2 regions of the Rhizobium sp. GCM10022189 genome follow, and region 2 is predicted to be linked to the other one. Evidence: riboswitches for the same ligand, from Rfam matches in the RefSeq annotation. Region 2 holds a riboswitch; the other holds the start of a gene.
What was found. A riboswitch is a leader RNA that binds a small molecule or an ion and turns the genes downstream of it on or off. The one in region 2 is predicted to bind thiamine pyrophosphate.
Positions count from the first base shown of each region.

Region 1: another riboswitch for thiamine pyrophosphate. It lies ahead of ACFPWW_RS20395 (YkoF family thiamine/hydroxymethylpyrimidine-binding protein); the one in region 2 lies ahead of thiM (hydroxyethylthiazole kinase).

Region 1 covers NZ_JBHSOR010000047.1:68,305-72,708, reverse strand. Annotated here, with positions in the region: gene ACFPWW_RS20410 (SDR family NAD(P)-dependent oxidoreductase) at 40-810, opposite strand; gene soxR (redox-sensitive transcriptional activator SoxR) at 898-1,362, opposite strand; gene ACFPWW_RS20400 (NADPH-dependent FMN reductase) at 1,443-2,018, shown strand; TPP riboswitch at 2,212-2,325, shown strand; gene ACFPWW_RS20395 (YkoF family thiamine/hydroxymethylpyrimidine-binding protein) at 2,316-2,924, shown strand; gene ACFPWW_RS20390 (ABC transporter permease) at 2,939-3,730, shown strand; gene ACFPWW_RS20385 (ABC transporter ATP-binding protein) at 3,727-4,404, shown strand, end outside.
Region 2 covers NZ_JBHSOR010000046.1:357,427-361,830, forward strand. Annotated here, with positions in the region: gene thiD (bifunctional hydroxymethylpyrimidine kinase/phosphomethylpyrimidine kinase) at 1-487, opposite strand, end outside; gene thiE (thiamine phosphate synthase) at 484-1,119, opposite strand; gene thiM (hydroxyethylthiazole kinase) at 1,116-1,916, opposite strand; TPP riboswitch at 1,968-2,066, opposite strand; gene ACFPWW_RS19900 (aldehyde dehydrogenase (NADP(+))) at 2,259-3,782, opposite strand; gene ACFPWW_RS19905 (endonuclease/exonuclease/phosphatase family protein) at 3,983-4,404, opposite strand, start outside.

The DNA.
Region 1 (4,404 bases), on a different contig from region 2:
GGTCAAATGTCGCGAAATACCAAAAAAAGTCCAACCAAATCAGCAGATAAGCTGGCCGCCATTGATCTCGAGAACCTGGCCTGTGATGTAGCCGGAGAGCGAAGGCGCCGCCAGGAAGAGATAGGCTGGGGCGCAATCTTCCGATGTTCCGAGCCGCTGCAGCGGGATCGACTTGCGTGTCTGCTCCAGTTTTTCGCGAGATGAATAGCGTGCATGGAAATCAGTATCGATCGTGCCCGGCGACACGCAATTGACCCGGATACCGTCAGGCGCGAGTTCGCGGGCGAGCGCCTTGGAATAGGTCGCAACGAAGGCTTTCGATGCGGAATAGATCGCCGAACCCGGACTGCCGCCCGTCAGCGCCGATATCGAGACCGTGTTGACGATGGCTGCACCCTGCGCTGCCCGAAGAGCAGGAAGCAGTGCGCGTGTAAGTTCCACCACCGACGTCTGGTTGAGGCGCACGACAGTGTCATAGTCGGCATCGGTCAGCTCGCCGGCGGGAAAACGTCCATGCATCGTACCGGCATTGTTGACCAGAACATGGATTTTGTCGAAGAAATCGAGCGCTTCCTGCGCAAACTTCGCAGCCCCGCCCGGATGCAGGAAATCGGCCGGCAGCAGCAGCGCCCGGCGCTCCGATTCGGCCGTCAGAAGAAAATCCGGCAGTTCGCGTTCCCCCTTGCGCCCGGTATGCACAAGCACGCGCGCTCCGCAATCCAGAAACTGCCGGGCAACTTCAAGGCCGATGCCCCGCCCGGCACCCGTCACGACGACATTGCGGTTTTCGAACAGTTTGGGATGAAACACGAAGCTCTCCTCTTGGCGGGCTGGCCCCGCCGCTTGCGCTATCAGGCCTAACATATGCGGCCACCGGCCAAAAGAAAGCCCGCAGGCCTACGCATCCGGATCGAGAAGCCGCGCACCGGTGCCCTGACTGCCGAGCACGTCGAAGGGATTGCGCAGCGGACAGGCATCAATGGAGAGACAGCCGCAGCCGATACAGCTCGTCAGATGGTCGCGCAGCAGGCTGAGCCGCCTGATGCGGGCATCGAGATCATCCTTCCAGAGCGCAGACAGCCTCTGCCAATCCTCCACTGTCGGTGTGCGGCCTTGCGGCAGGGTCTCGAAGGCGGTCTGGATTTCAGCAAGAGGGATGCCGACGCGTTGCGCCACCTTGATGATGCCGAGACGCCGCAGCACGTCGCGACCATAGCGGCGCTGATTGCCACGGGTGCGAATGCTGGAGATCAGTCCTTTCGCCTCGTAGAAATGCAGGGCGGAAACCGCAAGTCCGCTGCGTTCTGCCACCTCCCCCACCGTCAGAAGCCTGCTCAGAGAGAATGTCGGGTTCTGCTGCATGGCCTATTGACCTCAATATTGGTTGAGGTTTTATAGACTGCGCTCCCGAGGCCGTAAAGCCGACAAAGAAGGAGCAATGCATGCAGAAAGCCATGAGGCTTGCCGTCATCTACGGCAGCACGCGCGACGGGCGCATCTGCGACAGGGTCGTAAAATGGCTGGCAAGAGAGCTTGTCGGCTTCCCGCAATTCGAAATCGACATCATCGACCCGCTGGCATTTTCGCTGCCGCGGGAACATGCGCCGCATCATCCCGAGGCAAGACGGCTTGCCGACAGGCTCCATCAGGCCGATGGCTTCATTCTCGTCACGCCGGAATATAATCACAGCTTCACCGCTTCCCTGAAATTCCTCATCGACCTCTTTGCCGAGCCCTGGCACGGCAAGCCGGTCGCCTTCGTTTCCTATGGCGGCGTATCCGGCGGATTGCGGGCGGTCGAGCAGCTGCGCCTCGTCTTTGCGGAGCTTCACGCCGTCACGATCTGCGATGCGGTGAGCTTCAGCTCCCCTTGGCGTCGTTTCGACGATGAAGGCCGGCTGCACGATCCCCAGGATGCGCTGCGCCGGCTTTCGCGAATGACAGCCCAGCTGCAATGGTGGACCGAAGCACTGATTGCCGCGCGCAGCGACAGCCCCTATGCCGGCGCAGCCGCCTGAGACAGCGACATCCGGTTCCGTTTCTGGCAGGTACGAAACCGGCTGGACACCCGGACAGGACCTTTGTCCGGGTGTTTCCTCCTTTCCCGACAGATGGCGGATGCGCCCGGCCTGCCATCCTCGGCCTGCCGACCGTGTAGCCGGATAGCAATTTTGCGGTTGCGGTATCGCCGAGCCGGTGCTAGCTTCCGCCACAATTTCACGGGGGAGCTCCATATTGCTGGGGCTGAGATGTGAGGCGCATGCCTCCGGACCCTTCAAAGCTGATCTGGGTAATGCCAGCGGAGCGAGGTCCAAATGTTTTCCGGCGCGCAAGTGTCCCTGTATCCGATGTCCGGCAATTTCGTCGGCATCATCCTTGATGCGATCAAGGCACTCGAGCCCTATCGCGACCGGCTCCGCATCGAAACCGACGATATTTCCACGCTGATGGTCGGCCCGCCCGACGTACTGTTTGCCGCCATGCGCGACCTCTTTGTTGCGGCCTCGGCAAGCGGCGAACATTGCGTTTTATCCGCTGCCGTCTCGCGCGGCTGCCCCGGCGAGCCGGATGACGCCATCTGCGGCACCGGCCTGGCCACGAGCCGCTCCGAACCATTGGCCGAGCGTCTGGAGGCGGCGATGGCAGCGGTCAGGGAAACGCCAAGGACCGGCCAGCCGACCGCCGCCCAGTTTTCTCTCTATGTCATGGGAACCGGCACCCATATGGACGAGATCTATGGCTGCATCGATTTTCTGAAGCGCTCCGGCACTTTCGACCGATCCAAGAATTTCTGTACCAAACTGCGCGGCGATGCCGGTGCGATCTTCGCGACCATCCATGAAGCCTTCTACCGCTTCGGCGATCCCGAGGGCCATGTGACGCTGGATATTACGGTCTCGGCAAACAGCCCGAGCAAAGCCTGAGACGCCTGACGGCAATGACCTTATCGAAACCGGATTCGACATTTGCACCACTGCGGCGGGCCCTGCCAGCCATTCTTGCCGTATGCGCCTTCCTGGCCGTCTGGGAGTTCTATGTCGATCTCTCTGGCATCAAGCCCTCCATCCTGCCCTCGCCTTCGCGCATCCTCACACAAGGCTGGCTGAACAGGCAGGCGCTGCTCGACAATACCTGGCCCACGCTTGGCGCGACGCTCGGCGGTTTCGCCCTGTCGCTGCTCTTTGCCTTCGCCTCCTCGGTGCTGATGGATTTCATACCCTTCATGCGCCGCGCGCTGCTGCCGCTCTTCATCGTCAGTCAGACATTGCCGCTGGTCGCAATCGCCCCCCTGGTCGTGCTCTGGTTCGGTTTCGGGCTGTTGCCGAAGCTTCTGCTCGTCGCCCTCGTCACCTTCTTTCCGCTGCTTGTCGCCCTGCTGCAGGGCTATGAAGCGACGGATCGGGATATTGCCGAGCTTCTGAGTTCCATGAAGGCAAGCCGCTGGCGTATCTTCTGCCTGGCAAGGCTTCCCTCCGCCATGCCGTTCTTCTTTGCCGGCCTGCGCATAGCGATCACCTATGCCGTGGTCGGTGCAATCTTTGCCGAATATGCAGGCGCCGCACGCGGCCTCGGGATCTACATCCTCAATGCCAAGAACAATTTCCGGCCGGACCTCGTGCTTGCCGCCGTCGTCGTCAGCGCCCTCCTGACCCTGGGCCTCTTCGCTCTCACGCTGGCGGTGCAGCGCCTGGTCATGCCCTGGCAATCTCCTGCGGAGAAACGCCGATGAGCGGGATGCTTGAGCTGAAGAACGTCTCGAAATCCTTCGCCGGCATGGACGTGCTGAAGGATATTTCCCTTCATGTCGCCAGAGGCGAATTCGTCTCGATCGTCGGCCCCTCCGGCTCCGGCAAATCGACGATCCTTCGCCTTCTGACACAGGCGCTGCAGGCCGATGGCGGCGACATTTTCTTTGACGGCATGCCGCTTTCGCAAGCCGCACACGCCTTTGCCTTCATGCCGCAACGCGATGCGCTGATGCCGTGGCGAAGCGTCATCGACAATGCGATCCTCGGCCTCGAAGTGCACGGCATGCGCCGCAGCCAGGCGCGCTCCGTTGCCGCCCCTCTCTTCGAACGCTTCGGCCTTGCCGGTTTTGAAAATCACTATCCCGCCGCCCTTTCTGGCGGCATGCGCCAGCGTGCGGCCCTGCTGCGCACCGTAATTCAGCGGCAGGACATGCTGCTGCTCGATGAGCCCTTCGGGGCACTCGACGCGCTCACCCGCACCCAGATGCAGGAATGGCTGCAGGGCATGTGGACCGACCACCGCTGGACGGCCCTGCTGATCACCCATGATGTGCGGGAAGCGGTTTTCCTGTCCGATCGCATCTACGTGCTTTCCGCCCGTCCGTCGGCGGTGATCCGGGAATTCGACGTGCCGCTGAAAAGACCCCGCACGCTT
Region 2 (4,404 bases):
GCTCAGCCTGCGAGGCCATCCGCTCGCGGCTTTCGGCAACTTCCTCGTGCAGAAGGGCTGCGGCTTCCGGCAGGTTGGGCGTGAGCAGCGTGGCAAGCGGCAGCAGGTGCCGCGTCAGCGCATCGACAGCCTGGGGGTCGAGAAGTGCCGCTCCGCCTTTGGCGATCATGACCGGATCGACGACGATGGGAATGCCGCGATGAGGCGCCAGCGCCTCGGCGACCGCTTCGGCAATGCCGGCATTGGCGATCATGCCGATCTTGACCGCATCGACGCGCACATCGGCGAAGACCGCCTTGATCTGCTGGGAAACGAACTGCGGCGGCACGAGATGCACACCGGTTACACCCCGCGTGTTCTGCGCCGTCAGTGCCGTCAGCGCCGCCATGCCATAGACGCCGCGGGCGGAGAAAGCCTTCAGATCGGCCTGGATGCCGGCGCCGCCGGAAGGATCGGAACCTGCGATGGACAGGACGTTGCGGATCATCGGCCGGCCTTTCTGATTTCTTTGGCGATACGGATCGTCGCGGCCTTCGGGTCCGGCGTACCGCAAATCGCCGAGACGACGGCAAGCCCATCGGCGCCTGCTGCAAAGACGGAAGCGACATGTTCGCTCTTCAGGCCGCCGATCGCAACCGTGGGAACCGGTGCCGCTTCCACCGACTTCGCCAACCCGTCGAAGCCGATCGGCTGCTTGTGGTCGGTCTTGGTGGGGGTGGCAAAGACCGGCCCGATACCGGCATAATCGACGATCCCTGGATCAATGGCCGCTGCCAGAGCCTCCGTCTCCACCGACAGGCCGAGGATCATGTCCGGTCCGATCATTGCGCGCGCGGCGGCCGGTCCCATGTCGTCCTGGCCGATATGCAATCCATCGGCGCCGATCGCAATCGCCGCCTCCGCGTCGTCGTTGACGATCAGCAATGCGTCGGTGCCCTTCAAGACCTCCTTCAGGGCAAGACCGGTCTCGATCAGCCTTGCCGTCCCGCCATGCTTGTCGCGAAGCTGCACCATCGTCGCGCCGCCGGCCACGGCAAGCCGTGTCGTCTCGACCATGCCGATGCCAGCGCAGAGATCGGGATCGAGAACCAGGTAAAGGGAAAGATCGAAGCGTTTCATGCGCCACCGATCCTGACTTTTGCGTCCAGCGTTTTGCCATCGAGCGCACAAAGCGCATCGAGGAAGCGCCACGAGAACGAGCCGGGGCCGGTCGCTTCCTTCGCGGCCTCCTCGCCGGCGACCGCGAAAGTGGCAAGCGCTGCGACAGCGGCTGCGAAAGGATCTGCCGGAATGGTGGCAGCAAAGGCGCCGGTCAGGCAGGTCAGCGAGCAGCCGAGCGCGGTCACCTGCGGCATCAGCGGCGAACCGCCTTCGATGCGCAGCGCCTGCGCTCCGTCGGTCACGAAATCAACGACGCCGGTAACGGCGACGACCGTTCCATGCCGTTCGGCAAGCAGCCGCGCGGATGCCTCGGCCTGTTCGACCGGGTCACGGCTGTCGACGCCCTGGCCGCGGCTTTCGCCGCCGGCGAGAGCGATGATCTCGGAGGCGTTGCCGCGGATGATCGTCGGGCGAAGCGCCAGCAGATCGGCAACCGCCTTGCGGCGGAAGGACGTTGCGTAGTGAGCGACCGGATCAAGGACCCACGGCTTGCCGCCCGCATTCGCGGCCGTTGCCGCCGCCTGCATGCCGTCGATCCATTGGGTGGAAAGCGTGCCGATATTGATCGTCAAAGCTCCGGCGATCGCCGCAAATTCGCCCGCCTCTTCGGCGGCGTGAACCATGGCGGGCGACGCTCCGGCAGCAAGCACCACGTTGGCGGCGATGTTCATGGCGACATAATTGGTGATGCACTGCACGAGCGGCGGCTTTGCGCGCATCGCCGTCAACAGTGCCCCGGGTGTCTTGTTCTCCATCGTACCCCTTTCAGGCGGGGCAGGCGCGGGAACGATCATGCGATGAAGCAGATTGTGACCCGAGCGACTCCCTCCGCCGGCATTATCCGGTTCAGGTTCGAAGGGTGCTTCTCAGCCCGTTCGTGCAAACGGGCGCCCCTGTCTCTCAACGGCACTCTTTCTTGCAGAGAATGGAGCCAATGTCACTGGCAAAATGACGGTTTTGCGAATGCGGATCCGCGCATGCTGACGCTGCACCGGCCTTAAGATGGATGTCTCTTTCCAGCCGTGCTGGGGCTTGCCGGCCTTTCGACAGTCTCTTCCAAGGAGACTGCCCTATGGAGGCCGGCAGGCCCCGGCCGATCACCGCAGCGGAGCCGGAAGCAGCTCGGTCGTAAAGTCCTGATACGAAACCGGGCGCAGGAACCTGTAGATGGCGAGCGTCCCGACCGACGTCGACCTGCCGTCGGCCGTTGCCGGATAGGGGCCGCCGTGGACCATCGCGGGCGATACTTCCACACCGGTTCCGAAGCCATTCACGAGCAGGCGTCCGGCAAGCATTTCCAGCTTGGGAACGAGGCGCTTCGCGTCCGGCTCGTCTTCGCTCGCAATATGCAGGGCAACGGTCAGCTGACCTTCGAGACCGTCGAGGACGCGTTCGAGTTCAGCGAAATCGCGGCAGCGCACGATGAGACCGGCTGCACCGAAAATTTCGTCCTGAAGCTCATGATGCGCCAGGAATGCCGCAGCCGTCGTCTCGAAGAGAGCGGCCGTGCCTTCGAATTCGCTGCCGGGCTTGCCATTGGCGACAAGGCGGACTTCGGGATGTTTTTCCAGCCGGGCGACACCATCGCAGAATGCCTTGGCGATGGAGCCCGTCAGCATCGTCTGGGCGCTGACGTCAGGCAGAAGCTCGCGTGCCCTGGCAATGAAAGTATCCAGACCCTCGCCATCGACGGCAAGAATGAGGCCGGGATTGGTGCAGAATTGTCCCGCACCCAGAACCAGCGAGCCCACGAAGGCGGTCGCGATCTCTGCCGCGCGGGTCTTCAGCGCATGGGGGAAGAAGATGACCGGGTTGATGCTGCTCATTTCTGCATAAACCGGGATCGGCTGCTTGCGCTCGGACGAGATCTTCATCAGCGCCGTGCCGCCCCGGCGTGAGCCGGTGAAGCCGACGGCTCGGATCCTGGCATCGGCCACCAGCTTCTGCCCGACCTCGAAGCCGGTATCGAAAAGAAGCGCGAAAGTGCCGGCATGCAGGCCAGCCTTGGCGACGGCGCGCTGCACGGCGCGGCCGACCAGTTCCGATGTGCCCGGATGGGCGGAATGCGCCTTGACGACGACAGGGCATCCTGCCGCCAGCGCAGACGCCGTGTCACCGCCGGCGACCGAGAAGGCGAGCGGAAAGTTCGATGCGCCGAAAACGGCGACCGGGCCAAGGGGAACGTTGCGCAGGCGCAGATCCGGCTTCGGAACCGGCTTGCGGGAGGGATCGGCACCGTCGAAACGAAGTTCCTGGAAGCGGCCGTCCCGGACCTCCTTCGCAAACAGCCGAAGCTGTCCGGTGGTGCGGGCACGTTCGCCTTCCAGGCGCCCGCGTGGGAGCCCGGTCTCCGCCATCGCCCGCACGATCAGTTCGTCACCGATCGCTTCGATCTCGCTGGCGATCGTTTCAAGGAAGGCCGCCCGCGTTTCGAGATCGGTTTCCCGGTAGGAGGCGAAGGCTTCCCATGCAGCCCTGGTCGCCTCCTCGACGTCTTCGGCAGAGGCGCCGCCAAAGGAAACGGGCAAGGGCGTCCCGGTGGCTGCCTCGATGCCGTAGAGTTCCCCGCGCGTGCCGCGCTTTTCCGATCCCGCGACGAGCAGGCTTCCATTGATAGTCATGACGGATTTCCTTTCAAACAGACTCGGCGACTATATAGGCGCTCGCTTTCTCAATTTCACGACATCTTTCCCCAAAGTCGCAGCGAAGAGGACCTCTCTGGCAGAAGCATCGTCGGGGAGACATTCCGCAGGGAATTCGGGGAAACGGCAGGCCGCCTTTCGGCGGGCCTGCCGGGCTGCGGCTCTTTGTCCGTGGCTGATCAGCGCGTGGAAAACCGGGCCCTGACGAGGTCGTGGTCCGAGATCGCTGCACCGTCGGCATCGACGGCGGGAACGGTCACGGCTTGGCTTGCCGTGAGCCCGCGGGTGAACAGCCAGTCAAGCCGGGCGAAAGGCGGCTGCGGAGTGCCGTCCGGGCGCGTGCGCTGCGTGAGCGCGAAGTCGTTGGCTGCCTCCCAGCGGTAGCCGGCTTCGGCAAGCAGGCCGAACAGCGGCTCGTGGGCTTCCGGTTCGCGCGTGCCGGCCGGAAGGCTGTTGGTGTTGAAGTCGCCGCCGATCACCACAGGCAGGTTTCCGGCCAGCTTTTCAACGGCCGCGATCAGCCTGCGCGTCTGCCCAGCGCGATCTTCGATATCGGTCTTGCTTTCCAGATGCACACTGACGGCGAGGATCGGCCCGAGTG